Regions from separate parts of the Pantoea dispersa genome, predicted to be linked through region 1. Evidence: predicted binding sites of a transcription regulator. Region 1 holds the regulator's gene; each other region holds the start of a gene.
What was found. Region 1 encodes LexA, which represses DNA repair genes until DNA is damaged. Its sites were predicted from a motif close to TNCTGTATGTACATACAGNA; they were not measured.
Positions count from the first base shown of each region.

Region 2: dinB (DNA polymerase IV) is a predicted target of LexA. The motif match lies at 2,299-2,318, and genes of this name have one in related genera.
Region 3: rmuC (DNA recombination protein RmuC) is a predicted target of LexA. The motif match lies at 2,669-2,688, and genes of this name have one in related genera.
Region 4: metR (HTH-type transcriptional regulator MetR) is a predicted target of LexA. The motif match lies at 1,673-1,692, and genes of this name have one in related genera.

Region 1 is NZ_CP082346.1:3,606,745-3,610,930, reverse strand. Features, by position in the region: gene plsB (glycerol-3-phosphate 1-O-acyltransferase PlsB) at 1-1,058, opposite strand, end outside; gene K7H94_RS16890 (diacylglycerol kinase) at 1,184-1,552, shown strand; gene lexA (transcriptional repressor LexA) at 1,658-2,272, shown strand; gene dinF (MATE family efflux transporter DinF) at 2,401-3,726, shown strand; gene K7H94_RS16875 (CsbD family protein) at 3,886-4,098, shown strand; gene zur (zinc uptake transcriptional repressor Zur) at 4,169-4,186, opposite strand, start outside.
Region 2 is NZ_CP082346.1:3,095,468-3,099,653, forward strand. Features, by position in the region: gene K7H94_RS14575 (Ig-like domain-containing protein) at 1-1,129, opposite strand, end outside; gene dinB (DNA polymerase IV) at 1,230-2,285, opposite strand; gene dpaA (peptidoglycan meso-diaminopimelic acid protein amidase) at 2,530-3,273, shown strand; gene K7H94_RS14590 (class II glutamine amidotransferase) at 3,244-4,011, opposite strand; gene lpcA (D-sedoheptulose 7-phosphate isomerase) at 4,060-4,186, opposite strand, start outside.
Region 3 is NZ_CP082346.1:3,742,242-3,746,427, forward strand. Features, by position in the region: gene ubiJ (ubiquinone biosynthesis protein UbiJ) at 1-274, opposite strand, end outside; gene ubiE (bifunctional demethylmenaquinone methyltransferase/2-methoxy-6-polyprenyl-1,4-benzoquinol methylase UbiE) at 281-1,039, opposite strand; gene rmuC (DNA recombination protein RmuC) at 1,115-2,626, opposite strand; gene K7H94_RS17485 (tetratricopeptide repeat protein) at 2,744-4,015, opposite strand; gene udp (uridine phosphorylase) at 4,116-4,186, opposite strand, start outside.
Region 4 is NZ_CP082346.1:3,749,084-3,753,269, forward strand. Features, by position in the region: gene metE (5-methyltetrahydropteroyltriglutamate--homocysteine S-methyltransferase) at 1-1,498, opposite strand, end outside; gene metR (HTH-type transcriptional regulator MetR) at 1,725-2,657, shown strand; gene K7H94_RS17510 (YehS family protein) at 2,748-3,230, shown strand; gene K7H94_RS17515 (carboxylate/amino acid/amine transporter) at 3,227-4,105, opposite strand.

The DNA.
Region 1 (4,186 bases):
ATAAAGAAGGCACCGAGGCGACGGAAAATCGGTCCGGCTGGCCAGAAGTTGAGATTGATACCGGCAGCAATGTGCGGCGGTACCAGGCCCTGATGATAGAGCACGTAGGACAGCAGCAGATAATCCATGTGGCTGCGGTGGCAGGGCACGTAAACAATTTCGTGACCATCCTGCGCCAGCTGGCGCACGCGTTCGCCGCCGTGCACGTTAATGCCCTGATAGAGCCGACTCCACAGCCAGCCCATCACACGGTCAGTCACGCGGATCGCTTCGTACGAGAAATCCGCCGCCACTTCTTCCATCATTTCGATGGCGTTCTGCTGCGCTTTTTCATGCGAAATCTTCTTGCTGCGCGCTTCGTCTTCAACCGCTTTCTCAATCGCTTTGGATTGCAGCAGCTTGTTGAACAGATCCTGGCGTGCCGGCAGACGCGGGCCGACGGCTGCCAGCCGCTGGCGGGCAAAATGAATGCGCGCGACACGTGCCAGCTTCTGCGCGATCGACTGATCGGTACCGTGTTCGGTGGCCATCTGACGCAGTGAAACCGTGGGTGAGAAGCGGACAAAGCTGTCGCGGCCGTGCCACAGGATGGCAAAGAACTTCTGTATACCGTTAAGAATACGCAGATGTGGCGTCGGTTCGCCCTGAATTTCACGGCCTGGCGCCCGGCCAAACATCACGGAAACCGGCAGCATCTGTACGTCCAGCGCCGCATTGTTGCGGTGCAGATCGAGATAGTCATGGAACAGCTTGACCGACTCCGGGTTCGCCACGAAATAGGGGAAGACGCGCGGCCCATCGTGAATAAATACGTGGCGCGGCAGCAGGGTGCCGTCAATCTCCAGCGGCGCCAGCGGATCCGGCAGATCGTGCTTCAGGCACTGTGCGCGTAGCGTGAGCAGGTCTGCCTTTGAATCATAAGGCAAAACATACATCACCGGACGGGTCGGATCGATACCGTGTTCCGAGATCGGATCGGTCGGAATGACCTTACTTTTTACCAAAATAGAGAGTGGTAAATTCAACAATTTGTAATAGAGTTTACGCCAACCTGACATAGACAACTTGAAGCCTCTTGTTAGCAAAGCGCGGCAAGCATACCAGAAAGTGCGGCGAAGATCTGTGGCTGTGCCACCTCGCGCGCCCAGACATTGACGTCAAAAACAGTTAAGGGTTCCACAACATGGCAAATAACGTCACCGGTTTCCTGAGAATCATTAAAGCCGCCGGTTATTCCTGGCAGGGGCTGCGCGCTGCCTGGCAGCATGAAGCCGCTTTTCGCCAGGAAGCGATTGCCGCATTGGTCGCGGTTGCCATTGCCTGCTGGCTGGATGTCGATGCCATTACGCGTGTGTTGCTGATTGGCTCGGTGGTGCTGGTGGTCATTGTTGAGATCCTTAATAGTGCCATCGAAGCCGTGGTGGACCGCATCGGTCAGGAGCGCCATCCGCTGGCGGGACGCGCCAAAGACATGGGCTCGGCGGCGGTACTGCTGGCTATCTTACTGGCTCTGTTTGTCTGGATCGCGCTGCTTTGGTCGCATTTGCGATAAACATTCCACATTCATCAAGCCGCTGATTTTTCCCTCTGTTTCGGTTTTCATTTCGCCAATACCTGTATATACTCACAGCGACTGTATAAACAACCAGGGGGCGGGATGAAAGCGTTAACCAGCAGGCAGCAACAGGTCTATGACCTGATTCGCGACCATATTAATCAGACCGGCATGCCGCCAACGCGTGCTGAAATTGCTTCGCAACTGGGCTTCCGCTCGCCTAACGCTGCTGAAGAGCACCTGAAAGCGCTGGCGCGTAAAGGTGTCATTGAAATCGTCTCCGGTGCATCGCGCGGTATCCGCCTGCTGATGGAAGAAGAGGCGAGTGAAGGGCTGCCACTGATCGGTCGCGTCGCCGCCGGTGAACCGCTGCTGGCGCAGGAACATATCGAAGCCCACTATCAGGTTGACGCCAACCTGTTCAAACCCTCTGCCGATTTCCTGCTGCGCGTCAGCGGTATGTCGATGAAAGATATCGGCATTATGGACGGTGATCTGCTCGCGGTGCATAAAACGCAGGAAGTGCGCAATGGCCAGGTGGTGGTTGCGCGTATCGATGATGAAGTCACGGTGAAACGCTGGAAGAAGCAGGGCGCGATTGTCCAGCTGCTGCCGGAAAACAATGATTTCCAGCCGATTGTCGTGGATACCCGTGAACAGTCGCTAACCGTGGAAGGGCTGGCCGTAGGCATCGTGCGCAACGGCGAGTGGCTCTGAAACCCGGTTGATCTCCCCCGCTGCGGCGGCGCTCGCGCGCTGTCCGCAGTCTGCTCTAATCATACTTTTGTTCCCGGCCCGTAAGGCGCTCGCTCAGGCCGACCACCGTAACCCTCGGGATGGGGCTGATGCAGCTATTTTCCTCTTCTGATAAAGCGCTGTGGCGACTGGCGTTGCCAATGATCCTCTCCAATATCACCGTGCCGCTGCTCGGCGTGGTCGATACCGCCGTGATTGGCCATCTTGATAGCCCGATCTACCTCGGCGGCGTGGCCGTAGGCACCACGGCAACCAGCTTCATCTTTATGCTGCTGCTGTTTCTGCGTATGAGCACCACCGGTTTAACCGCACAGGCGTTCGGGGCCGGCGATAAACAGGCACTGGCGCGCGCACTGATGCAGCCGCTGCTGATCGCCCTCGCCGCCGGGTTGTTGCTGGCGCTGCTGCGTTCTCCTGCCAGTAGCCTGGCGGCAACGCTGATGGGCGGCAGCGCGGAAGTCCAGCAGCAGGCGCAGATCTTCATTGAAATCCGCTGGCTTAGCGCACCGGCTACGCTGGCTAACCTGGTGATTCTCGGCTGGCTGCTGGGCGTGCAGTATGCGCGTGCGCCGATGGTGCTGCTGCTTGTCGGAAACCTGGTCAACATCCTGCTCGATCTGCTGCTGGTGCTGAAACTGCACTGGGGCGTTGCCGGTGCTGCCGCCGCCACGGCGCTGGCCGAATACGTGACGCTGGCAGTGGGATTATGGATGGTGGCGCGCGTGCTGAAACTGCGCGGTATCGATTTCAAACTGCTGAAAAACAGCTGGCGCGGTGACGCGGCACGGTTATTTCGCCTTAATCGCGACATCATGCTGCGCTCGCTCATGCTGCAGATCTGCTTCGCCTCGCTGACCCTGCTGGGTGCACGCATCGGACCGGATGTGGTCGCGGTTAATGCGGTGCTGTTGATGTTCCTGACGTTTACTGCCTATGCGCTGGACGGCTTTGCTTACGCGGTGGAAGCCTGCTCGGGTGAAGCGGTAGGGGCAAAAGATCGCAGCCAGCTGCTGCTGATCTGGCATGCCGCCTGTCGTCAGGCGGGTATCGTTGCGCTGCTGTTTGCGCTTATTTATGCGCTCAGCGGCCCGCACATTGTTGCGCTGCTTACCTCGCTGCAACCGTTGCGTGAGATGGCCGATCGCTTTCTGCTGTGGCAGGTAATTTTACCGCTGATCGGCGTCTGGTGTTATCTGCTGGACGGTATGTTCATCGGCGCGACACGCGGCCGCGAAATGCGTAACAGCATGATCATGGCAGCAGCCGGTTTCGGTATCACTTTGCTGACGCTGCCGTGGTTAGGGAATCACGGTTTATGGCTGGCGATCACGGTGTTTCTGGCGCTGCGTGGCCTGACTCTGGGGTGGATGTGGCGCCGCCACTGGCAGCGTGACAGCTGGTTCAGCCAGCCATAAGCGCAGCGCAGGCACCAGAATAATCTGTAATTCCGTGCACAATCCGAAGCGGCTACTATAATTATCTCAAACGGCGCAGATAAGTAGCGCGTTATATGGTTATTTCCGGCATTACATGAGAAATACACCATCTCACTCAGGAAGACGTGGAGGATTGTTATGAACAAAGACGAAGCGAGCGGAAACTGGAAGCAGTTTAAAGGGAAGTTTAAAGAGAAATGGGGCAAGTTGACCGACGACGATTTGACCGTGATCGAGGGGAAACGCGATCAGCTGGTGGGTAAAATCCAGGAACGTTACGGTTACGCCAAAGATGAAGCTGAACGTGAATTGAAAGACTGGGAAAGTCAAAACAAAGATTACCGCTGGTAAGTCTCCCGCTTTAAGGATGATGCTCCTACCCGCTGATCGTTACGATCGGCCTGGCACACGGACGTGCCAGTTACCCTTTACGCACCTT
Region 2 (4,186 bases), 510 kb from region 1:
TGCTGACCCAGAGCTTATTCAGACCATAACGCAGTTCGATATCCGGCTTGATACTCCAGTTACCTTGCGCATCCGAACGCGCGCTGCCGAGGATACCGCCAGAATCCAGCAGCCAGATGGTGGTGTGCGGCAGCGCGGTGCCGCTGACAATCGGACGGCGATCGTCGCTGTCTTTACCCGGCTCAACCACCCCCACTTCATTCACATTGTCATGAATAGCCACGATCACCGGCTCAGATCCTTCACGGATCACCACGTTGAGTTCAACCGGCTCACTGACCACGCCATTGATGTAAACCGCGAGGTGGTGTTTACCCAGCGCCAAATCGTTAGTCGGCTGCAGCGTCCAGTTGCCCTGCTTATCCACCACGGTATAAGCAATGCCGCGGCCATTGTCCATCAGCCACACCACCGCACCCGGCGTGCCCACGCCTTTCAGCAGCGGACGACGATCGTCGGTATCATCACCAGTCTTCAGCAGGCCGGTTTCATCCACGCGGTCAAAGATTTCCAGAATTTCCGGTTTGATGGTTTTCACCGGCACCACCTCGACCTTAAAGCCGCTGCTGGTCATGCCCTGGCTCTGCACCGTCAGGTTATGTTCACCTAATGGCAGATCGCGCGACGGCTGCAGGCTCCAGTTGCCTTTGGCATCAATGCGGGTCTGGCCGATTACCGTACCGTTATCCAGCAGCGTCACGGTGGCCCCCGGCGTGCCGCTGCCTTTGATCAGCGGGCGGCGATCGTCGGTCTTGTCACCGTGCAGCACATTACCGGTTTCACCCACGTTATCGTACAGTGAGAGAATTTTCGGCGGCTCGACGTTGACTGAGGAGATATTGATCGCGTAAGGCTCGCTGTACTGGCCCTGACTGGATAACCGGAAACTGTGTGCTCCCGGCGGTAAGTCATACCCGAAGGTCACGTCAAAGGTCCCGTCGCGCCCGGCCTGAAACTGGTAAATAACCCGATTGTTGTCATAGAGGTAAATCATCGCCCCCGGATTCGCTTTACCGGTAATGCGTGGACGCACATCGTCAGTGAACCCGCCGCGTGAAACGACGCCGGTCTCGCCAACATCATCATAGATTGACGTAATGGTCGGGCGGGTTGAGTAATAATTTGCCATGTTGCACCTTGAGTGAGGAGTGTAAAAGCGTGCATTGTTGGCGATTCATTAGTGGAACGATGTACGAAACGTCCCGAAGAGAGCGGAAGCGGGCGCGGCGTTACAGTCCCAGCACCAGCTGGCGCTCCAGCTGTGGATTTACCAGCGTGACGTGCAGCCCCACCAGCCGCACACCGCGTCCGGCGCGGCGCTCATCCCAGGCCTGACGCGCCACGGCGATCATGTCGTCTTTATTCAGCACCGGCCAGACATGCTCCTGGGTGGTGAGCTGGAAATCGTTGAACTTCAGCTTTACGCCCTGGCGTGCAATCTGCTTATCCGGGCGGATCGCGCTGAGACGGCGATCGAGCTCGGCATAGAGAAAATCAATAATCTCCAGGCACTGCTCCCAGTGATGGATGTCCTCGCCCAGCGTACGCTCGACGCCCAGCGATTTGCGCTCGCGCTCCACCACTACGTCACGATCGTCGATGCCGTTGCTGCGCTCCCACAGCACGCGGCCAAATTTTCCAAAGCGCTTCAGCAGCTGCGCCAGATCGGCCTGTTGTACGTCAGCACAAGTGCGCAGCCCCATCTCTTCGAGCTTTTTGGTGGCCACTTTACCCACGCCGGGAATCTTGCTCAGCGGCAGCGTCAGCAGAAAGTCCGGCATCGCCTGCGGCGTGATCACATACTGGCCGTCAGGCTTGTTCATGTCTGAGGCGATTTTGGCGAGGAACTTGATCGGCGCAATGCCGGCGGACGCGGTCAGGCCGGTTTCGCGCAGGATATCGGCGCGAATCGCCTGCGCCATCAGCGTGGCCGATCCCTGGCAGTGTTCACTGTCGGTGACGTCCAGGTAGGCTTCATCCAGCGACAATGGCTCAATCAGTGGCGTATAGCGGGTAAAGATGGCGCGAATCTGCTGCGAAGCTTCTTTATAGGCATCAAAGCGGCCGGGCAGCAGTTTCAGATGGGGACAGAGGCGCAGCGCCGTGGCGGTCGGCATCGCGCTGCGCACGCCATATTTCCGCGCCGGATAGTTGGCGGTGCTGATCACCCCACGCTGCACGCGGCTGCCGCCGATGGCAATCGGGATATCACGTAATGAAGGATCGTCACGCATTTCCACTGCCGCGAAAAAGCAGTCCATATCGACATGAATGATTTTGCGCATACGCCCCTCCGGATACTGGATAAGTATACAGCAGAGAAAAACAACGGCAATATTTGTGGCGCGTGCGATTAAAGTTTACAAATTTGTGGCCGTATTCCCTTTAGGATTGCACCATTTTCTCGGACTCCGGCTTGATTAAACGCCAGACAATGATAATGTTGCGCTGCGGTAGCGGATATTTCCGATAATGCAATACAGTGACGCACTGCGTCAGCGTTCCTCTTCACTTCAAGGTACACACAGAATGGGCAGAATCGCATTATTGTTTGCGATGATTCTTATGCCGCTCCTGAGCTGGGCAATGACGCCTGAGCCAATGCAGCCGCTGGCTCCGGTGAGCAAAGAGTTAAAGAAACAATTACTGGGTACACCGGTATTTATTCAGATCTTCAAGGAAGAGCGTACGCTGGAACTGTACGGCAAAATCGGTAATGAATATCGTCTGCTGGACAGCTATCGCATCTGTAACTTCTCCGGCGGCCTCGGGCCGAAACGTCGTCAGGGCGATTTTAAAAGTCCGGAAGGCTTTTATAACGTGAAGATGAATCAGCTTAAGCCGGACAGCCGTTTTTATCGCGCCATCAATACCGGATTCCCGAATCAGTACGATCGCGCCAAAGGCTATAACGGTAACTATCTGATGATTCACGGCGATTGCGTGTCCGTGGGCTGCTATGCCATGACCAACGCATCGATGGATGAGATCTTCACTTACGTGAACGCCGCGCTGCGTAACGGTCAGCAGGATGTGCAGGTCAACATCTTCCCGTTCCGCATGACCGACAGCAACATGCAGCGTCATCGTTACTCGACTTACATCAGCTTCTGGCGTGAACTGCAGCCGGGCTATGCTTACTTCGCCAAATACCACGTGCCGCCAACGGTCAACGTGACGGCAACCGGTCAGTATGCGGTGAACAACACGCCGGTCATGACCACGCCGGAAGCGGCGTCGAAATCATTCCTGGCGCTCACCCAGGTAAAATAATGCCCACTCACCTGGCACGATGCGGTGCCAGGTTTCATTACCGGTCAGCGGCTGCGTCGCAATCACCGTCACCACGTCTTTCGGCGTCGTCTGCTGCAGGAAGTCAATCTCCACATCCTGATCGAGCAGCTTCGCTTTGCCAAACGGCGCGCGGCGCGTAATCCAGTACAGATTGGTTGAGCAGAAGGCCATCAGATAGCGTCCGTCAGACAGCAGCATATTGAACACGCCCTTCTGACGCAGCTCCGTCGCCAGTTCCGCCACATAGCGAAACACCGCCGGCCAGTTGCCCGGCGTGCGCGGATAGCGCTCAGCCAGCTTATGCAGAATCCAGCAAAACGCCTTTTCGCTGTCGGTTTCGCCTACCGGACGGAAATGCCCGGTCTCCAGCTGGCGATAGCCCTTTAGCTGGCCGTTATGCGCGTAAGTCCAGTTGCGGCCCCACAGTTCGCGGGTAAACGGATGGGTATTTTCCAGTGACACCTGGCCGCGATTGGCCTGACGAATATGCGCCACCACCGAATGCGACTTGATCGGATACTCCTGCACCAGGCGGGCAATCGGCGAGTTGTAGCTCGGCAGCGGATCTTTAAAGGTGCGGCAGCCTTTATCTTCGTAAAAGGTGATGCCCCAGCCATCTTTGTGCGGCCCGGTTCCACCGCCACGCTGCACCAGACCGGTAAAACTGAAACAGATATCCGTGGGGACATTGGCGCTCATCCCGAGCAATTCGCACATAGCAACCGCCTTATCAGAACCTCCCGCGGGCGCGGGAGGAGCACGTCATCACTTAACCATCTCTTTTTCGATTAACAGCATCAGGATGTGGATCACTTTGATGTGAATCTCCTGAATGCGATCGGCATATCCAAAGTGCGGCACGCGAATTTCGATATCGGCCGTACCGGCCATT
Region 3 (4,186 bases), 140 kb from region 1:
GAATCAGGCTGGTCAGCTGCTGACGATCGCGCAGCTTAGGCAGCGTGCTGAAACGCAGGCTGACGTTACAGTCGCTGCGGTCCTGCCAGTCACTCAGCACATCCAGCTGGTTTTCACTGAACACCAGCACCAGCGGAAAATCCAGCTCCTGCAGGCGCAGCAGCAGGACTTTGCCGGCCAGACGCTGGCGTGCGGTTTTCAGGCTGCGATCGCGGTACAACACACGGTTCAGGGCGGTCTCAAGACCGCCGGTGATGAGAGGGGTAAAAGTCATGATTAATCAGAACTTAAAGCCACGATGCAGCGCCACAATGCCGCCGGTCATGTTGTAGTAGCTGGTATTTTCAAAGCCCGCGTCGTTCATCATCGCCTTCAGGGTTTCCTGATCCGGATGCATACGAATCGACTCCGCCAGATAGCGATAGCTCTCCGCGTCTTTTGCCACCAGCTGGCCGATGCGCGGCAGAATGTGGAAAGAGTAAGTGTCGTAGGCTTTGCTCAGCGGATCGAAAACCGGTTTAGAGAACTCCAGCACCAGCAGACGACCACCTGGCTTGAGCACGCGGAACATCGACGCCAGCGCCTTCTCTTTTTCGGTCACGTTACGCAGGCCGAAGGAGATGGTGATGCAGTCGAAATAGTTATCCGGGAACGGCAGCGCTTCTGCGTTAGCCTGCACGTAGCTGACGTTGCCGGTTACGCCGAGGTTGCGCAGCTTTTCGCGTCCCATCTTCAGCATTGAGCTGTTGATGTCCGCCAGCACCACCTGACCGGTTTCACCGACCAGGCGCGAGAATTTTGCCGTCAGATCGCCGGTACCGCCGGCCAGATCCAGGACGCGCTGACCGCGGCGCACGCCGCTGCTGTCGATGGTAAAACGCTTCCAGACGCGATGGATGCCGAACGACATCAGATCGTTCATCAGGTCATATTTCGCCGCGACGGAGTGAAACACGTCCGCGACTTTATCGGCCTTTTCACTTTTGGCGACGGTCTGAAAGCCAAAATGGGTAGTTTCCTGCTGTGATTCATCTGCCATCGGTTTTACCTGCTCCACAAACAATACTTCCCGAAGTGTATCAGAGTCGGGCGATCCGAGCACGCCACCGGCGTGTTATTCGTTGATGCGGCGCAGGGAGGCGGCGGAAGAATCTGCCGCATTTTCAGCGGGCTCGCTGTCATCGGCCCATGCATCATCCGCCGTGTCGGGCTGCGCCTGCTCCGCCAGCTGCGGGTTGATGGGCCGTTTGATCTCCACGCCAAGCGCACGAAACGACTCGCTCTGGGCGATCAGGTTGCCGCGCCCCTGCGCCAGCTTTTTCATCGCCAGCTGATAACTCTGCTGCGCTTTGTCGAGGCTATGCCCGATGCCACTCATGTCATCAACAAACAGCCGCATCTTGTCGTACAAGCGCGCAGCGCGGTCGGCGATGCGCTGGGCATTACGGCTCTGATGCTCATAGCGCCACAGATTATTAATGGTGCGCAGCGCCACCAGCAGCGTGGTCGGGCTGACCAGCATAATGTTTTGCTGCAGCGCTTCGCTGATCAGCTCCGGCTGACGATCGATCGCCAGCAGAAACGCCGGTTCGACCGGAATAAACATCAGCACATAATCCAGCGAGCGTAAACCGGGCAATTGTTGATAATCTTTACGCCCCAGCAGCCGGATATGGCCGCGCACCGCGTTGATGTGCTCCTGAATCGCCTGCTCGCGCGTCAGCTCATCGTCGGCGTTGAAGTAGCGCTCATAGGCAATCAGCGTCATTTTGGCGTCAATCACCACATCTTTACCCTGCGGCAGACGCACAATCACATCCGGTTGCATACGGCCCTGCTGCTCCAGCTGCACACTGACCTGGGTCTGGTACTCGTAGCCTTCGCGCAGGCCTGAGGCCTCCAGCACCCGGCTGAGCACCACTTCGCCCCAGTTGCCCTGAATTTTATTGTCGCCCTTCAGCGCTTTGGTGAGGTTGATCGCTTCCTGCGCCATCTGCGCGTTGAGCTGCTGCAGCTGGCGAATCTCGTGCGCCAGCGTGTGGCGTTCACGCGCTTCCTGGCCGAAGCTATCGTTGACCTGGCGACGAAAGCCGTCCAGCTGTTCGCGCAGCGGGCCGATCAGGCTATTGAGGCTCTGCCGGTTCTGCTCGTCGACGCGTTTTCCGCTGTTTTCGAAGATTCGGTTGGCGAGGTTTTCAAACTGCGCACTCAGGCGCTGTTCGCTGTTGGTCAGCAGACGCTGCTTCTCCTCAGCGGCGAAACGCGTCTCTTCTAATCGAATGGTGACTTCCCGCAGTTCGGCTTCCTGCGCGCTGTTAACTTCCAGCTGATTACGCAGCTCGCGGCTGAGCTGTTCACTCTCGGCCCGCCAGTAATCCAGCTGCTGCAGGCGCTCCTGCGCGCCGCTAAGCGTGCCGTGAAGCTGGCGCAGCTCCTGTTCGCGCTGCTGCAGTTGCTGTTGCAGCTGTTCCAGCTGCTGCTGCTGACGCTGCTGCGCCTGTTCCAGCAGGCGGCGTTCGGTGGTGAAGCTGGCGTGCTGATGGCCGGCGCGCAGCTGGGCAATAATCCAGCCAATGCCCAAACCGGCCAGCGCCAGCGCGCCGCTGATGATAAGTTGCTGATCCATAATCCCCCCGCGGATCGTCTCGCTGAGGAGAAGGTAGAGCGCCACTGTATGAATGTCCAGAACATTCATGGCAACCCGCGGATTTTATCGCGGGCGCAATAGGCACCGTCCGGGTAACTACAGGGCGCGTACGGTCAGGTCGCCGGCTTTCCAGGCGTCGATCAGGAAAAACGGCATCGGCAGCACCCATTCGCTGTCGCTTTTCACCTTCGCCGGATAGCACCAGCTGTTGCCGCCGTAGGTCAGCTCCACCTGCTGCTGGCCATTTTCGGCGTTGGCCACTTTGCCGGCCATGCTGGCGAAACCGGCATTGCTGCCGACGTGGAAGCTGTCGGTCTGCCAGCGAATCGGCGCATGCGCCGGCCACGGCTGCGCGTGGTGGAAGTGAAAAATATCGTCGTGATTGAGGATGCTGTCACGCACCGTCGGCCACAGCGCTACCTTGAGGAAGTACTGGTCGGTAAAGCGCTCGCTGCCGTCATACTGCGCGATAAAGTCGCGCATCTGCTGCTCCACGTTGTGAAACACGCCGTGACAGCCGCCCCACATGCCGGCCAGTAACAGCTCGGTGTGCGAATAATAATCGCGCATGTGGTGGAACCAGAATGGCGAAGCCAGCCAGGCGTCGACGGCCGCCACTTCGCGCTCTGAAAGCAGCGAATCCGCATCCCGCACGATGTAGCGTTTTACGCTGGCATCGTCCATCACCAGAAAGCGCCACAGCGTAGGGAAAATGATTTTCTCCTGCGACATATCCACCAGCTGGGTGTTTGACTGGGTCAGGCGCTGCCACACGTGCTGCGGCACACTGTCGTCGAGATAGATGCGGCACATCCAGTCCGGATAGAGCTCACGCGCCACCTCAACATTTTTAATCAGGGTTTCGCAGTAGCGCGGCTGACCGCCATACAGGCTGAAGGAGATGATATTTTCTGCCGGATTGCTGCGGTTAATCGGCGCAGGCGCCGGTGCGGGAAAAGTCGCTTTCGCGCCCTGACTGAAACGCATATCGGATTGGGTGAGCGATTCCAGGCCATAACGCGCCACTTCATCTGTCTTATCCAGCCAGCCACACACTTCCGTCAGGCCATCCAGCCAGGTTTCCGACGCCTGCGCGCGCTGCGCCGCCGGTGCCTGATAGATTTTCTGGTAAATCTTGTAGGATTTTTTATGTTCGCCGACGCGCATCAGCGTCAGCGCGTAGTCGCTGAGCACCTGCATCTGGTTAGGCATGACGCGCAGCACTTCTTCGCAGCACTGGCGCGCCAGAGGATAATCTGACGCGGCCATTGCCTGACGAAAGCGCGCGGCGGCACTCTCAACGCAGGCCTGCATTGCAGCAGGGCGGCTGGTAAAACCCGGACGTGGGACAGAGATCGTTTTGCGCATAGGAAATTTCTCAGAATCGGCTGAAATTGCGCGCATTCTAATCAGGCAATTGCTGAGCTCCCTATAAGCCTGGTCTCGAAATCATTCCCTGACTGGCGCGCTAAAGTAAACGACGCGCGGCATCCACCACAATTTTCACCGCATCGCTTTCTGTCTGCTTCATGGTGGCCG
Region 4 (4,186 bases), 140 kb from region 1:
CGAGGTTTTCGCCGAAGTACTCCACCATGTCGTTACGCTCGGCTTCGCCATGCACCAGCACGTCGAGCCCCAGACGCTCCTGCTCCGCAATCGCCTGCCGGATGTGTTCCGCGATACCGGTGCGGTAGTGGCCGCCGTCAATGTTGCCTTTTTTGAAGTCAAGGCGCAGGCCGCGGATCTCGGTGGTCTGCGGGAAAGAACCGATGGTGGTGGTAGGCCACGCCGGCAGGTTAAAGCGCTGACGCTGCGCCTGAGCACGCACGGTGTAGCTGCTGTTGCGCTCAGTGTCTCTGGCCTGGATTTGCGCCAGACGCTGCGCCACGGCGGGGTTATGCACGCGAGCAGAGTTTGCCCGGGCACGAATCGGCGCGCTCCAGGCGTGCAGCGCAGCGGCATCGTGCTGGTTCAGCGCCTGACTCAGCAGCGACAGCTCCGTACACTTCTGTAACGCAAAGGCGAACCAGCTTTTTACCTCGTCGTCGAGACGGGTTTCCACGCTCAGGTCAATGGGGCTGTGCAGTAGTGAACAGGAAGATCCAATCCACAGTTGCTGACGCTGGCCGATCAGCGGCTGCAGGCGCTCAAACCAGCGGGTGAGATCGGCGCGCCAGACGTTACGGCCATTGATCACCCCCAGCGACAGCAGCCAGTCCGCCGGGATCTGCTGGTTGAGTTGCTCAAGGTCATCTTTGCCGTGCACCAGGTCCACGTGCAGGCCCTGCACCGGCAGCGTTTTGATGACATCAAGATTCTGACCAATGCTGTCAAAGTAGGTGGTCAGCAGCAGTTTCACTTCGCCCTGTAGCGCGTCGTACGCCGGTTTAAACGCCTCGCGCCACGCCTGCGGCAGTTCCAGCGCCAGCGCCGGCTCATCAATCTGCACCCATTCGATGCCGCGTTGATGCAGTTCAGCCAGCACCTGACGGTACACCGGCAGAATGGCCTGCAGCAGCGACAGGCGGTCAAAGGCGTCACCTTTCACCTTACCCAGCCACAAATAGGTCACCGGCCCCAGCAGCACCGGTTTGATGGCGTGGCCGAGCGCCAGCGCTTCATCCACCTCGTCCAGCAGCTGCGTCCAGCTGAGACGGAACTGCTGACCCTGGGTAAATTCCGGCACGATGTAGTGATAATTGGTGTTAAACCATTTGGTCATCTCTGCTGCCGCTGCAGGTTCGCCGCTGGGCGCCCGACCGCGACCGATACGGAACAGGGTGTCGAGGTCAATCGAGCCGTCTTTATTCTGGTGCCGTGCCGGTACGTTACCGAGCAGCAGACTGGTGGTCAGCACGTGATCGTACCAGGCAAAATCGCCGACCGGCAGCAGATCAACACCGGCGTCTTTCTGCTGCTGCCAGTGACGGGCGCGCAGTTCACGACCCACCGCCAGCAGTTCGTCCTGTGAGCTGTTCCCGGCCCAGTAGCTTTCCTGCGCTTTTTTCAGTTCGCGGCGCAGTCCGACGCGAGGGAAACCGAGAGTATGGTTCAGAATGGTCATGTGAGATTCTCCAGAAATTGTTCGCTGTGCGACAGTCGCAGCAACCGATTTACGTTCATCCAGCGGGCAATCCTGCCGTGCGCTGAGCGTGTTAGCTGGACAAAGGTAAAGTGGCCGTCGCGTCTGACTGAGATGTTTAGCCGTCCAGATGTTTACACCGCTATAATCTGCGGGTACTGTATGTGTCTCAAGCGCAATTTGTTCAATCTCGATGTGAAGGACTCTCATGATCGAACTCAAACACCTGCGGACGCTGCAGGCGTTACGGCACACCGGCTCGCTGGCTGCCGCCGCCGCCCAGCTTCATCAGACGCAATCGGCGTTGTCTCACCAGTTCAGCGACCTGGAACAGCGGCTGGGCTTCCGGCTGTTCGTGCGTAAGAGCCAGCCGCTCCGTTTTACGCCGCAGGGAGAGATTCTGTTGCAGCTGGCGGAGCAGATTCTGCCGCAGATCCAGCAGGCGCTGCAGGCCTGTCATGAGCCGCATCAGACCACGTTGCGCATCGCTATCGAATGCCACAGCTGCATCCAGTGGCTGACGCCGGCCCTGAACAATTTCCGTCAGAGCTGGCCGCAGGTGGTGATGGACTTCAAATCCGGCGTGACCTTTGATCCGCAGCCGGCGCTGCAGCAGGGCGAACTGGACGTGGTGCTGACGTCCGATATTCTGCCGCGCAGCGGTTTGTTCTATGCGCCGATGTTTGATTTTGAGGTGCGGCTGGTGCTGGCGCCGGATCACCGCCTGGCGCAGCTGGCCCACATCACGCCGGAAGATTTGGCCGATGAGGTGCTGATGATCTATCCGGTACAGCGTCAGCGGCTGGACGTGTGGCGTAACTTCTTACAGCCAGCCGGCGTCAGCCCGGCGCTGAAGAGCGTGGATAATACGCTGCTGCTGATCCAGATGGTGTCGGCCGGCATGGGCATTGCCGCGCTGCCGCACTGGGTGGTAGAGAGCTTTGAGCACCAGGGGCTGGTGGTGACGCGCACGCTGGGCGACGGATTGTGGAGCCGTTTATACGCGGCGATGCGCGACGGCGAGCAGCGGCAGCCGGTGCTGGAGGCCTTTGTGCGCTTTGCCCGTCAGCACGCCTGCGAGCACCTGCCTTACGTGCGCGATGCCTCGCGCCCCGGTTCCCTGCAGCCGGTCTCGTCCTGATGCCGCGGGCGGCCAATGTCGCCCGTGCTGTTATCCCCGCCCTGCCTGCTCTATAATGCGCCGCCTTAACCGCTACCGGAGAGTTTCACCATGACCAATAACGATGTGCTGCGCAGCGTGCGCTATATGCTGGATTTGAGCGACAGCAAAGTGGTGGAGATTTTTGCGCTGGCGGGCAGTGAAGTACCGCGTGAAGATGTGCAGGCGTGGCTGAAGAAAGATGACGATGAGGCGTTTCGTAAACTGCCGGATGTGCTGATGGGCTACTTCCTCAACGGTCTGATTTTCTACCGTCGCGGCAAAAGCGAAGACGCGCCGGCCCCGTCGGTTGAGCGCCGCATGAACAATAATATCTTTCTCAAGAAGTTACGCATCGCCTTCGCGCTGAAAACCACCGATATCCCGGATATCTTATTGAAGGCTAACTTCAAGGTGTCACAGGCTGAAATCGGCGCGATTTTCCGCAACCCGGATCATAAAAATTATCGCGAGTGCGGTGACCAGATTCTGCGTAACTTCCTGAAAGGTTTAACGCTGATTCAGCGGCCATCGACACCCGCGAAAAAAAGCTAAGCGCCTGAGCTGCTGCTTTTGGCCGTGTGTCCCAGTACCCAGCGTTTATGCACGTACAGGGACGCAAAAATCACTATCGCCCCGGTGATAAAGCTCGGCCAGTGCGGCTTCTCCTGCCAGATCGCCAAATTCACCAGTAATCCTGCCGGCACGTGCATGTTGTTCATAATGCCCAGCGTCCCGGCATCGACCTGGGTCGCGCCGTAGTTCCACATGAAGTAACCCAGCCCGGACGCGGCCACGCCCAGCCACACCAGCACGCTCCACTGCAGCGTGGTGGTCGGCAGCTTGTGCGGATTGCCCCAGATGCACCAGGCGATCACCGCGATCAGCACTGCGCCGAGATAGAACCACGAGAACGCGGTGTGCTGCGGCATCGGGCGGACTTCCTGCAGGCGCTTATAGCCCACCATGCCAATCGCAAAGCAGATGTTGGCCGCCTGCACCAGCAGCAGTCCGAACCAGAAATCATCGCTGACTTTGTCGTAGCGGATAATGGCCGCACCGAGCACCGCCAGCAGCGCGCTGAAGGCATAGCCAATGCGCAGCGGGCGCTTGCTGAGCAGGTCATAAATCAGTGTGACATACAGCGGCGTCATCACCGTAAACAGCAGGAATTCCGGCACGCTGAGATAGAGATAAGCCTCGAAGCTGATCAAATACATAATGCCTAATTGCAGCATGCCCACCAGCATATAGAGCAGCAACGTTGAAGCGCGGTAACCGCGCCAGCGCAGAAACGGCAGAAAGACCAGCGCCGCCAGGCCTAAACGCATCAGCACCGAGAACCAGGTATCCACCTGCCCCGCCAGATACTCCCCGATTAAACTAAAAGAAAAAGCCCACAGAATGGTGGTAACGATCAGCAACAGCACGGTTATGCATCCTAAAGTTCAACACTGGCGCTAGTGTAAACAAACTACAGCGCGCTGGCGGGATAATCTGGTTGACATGTG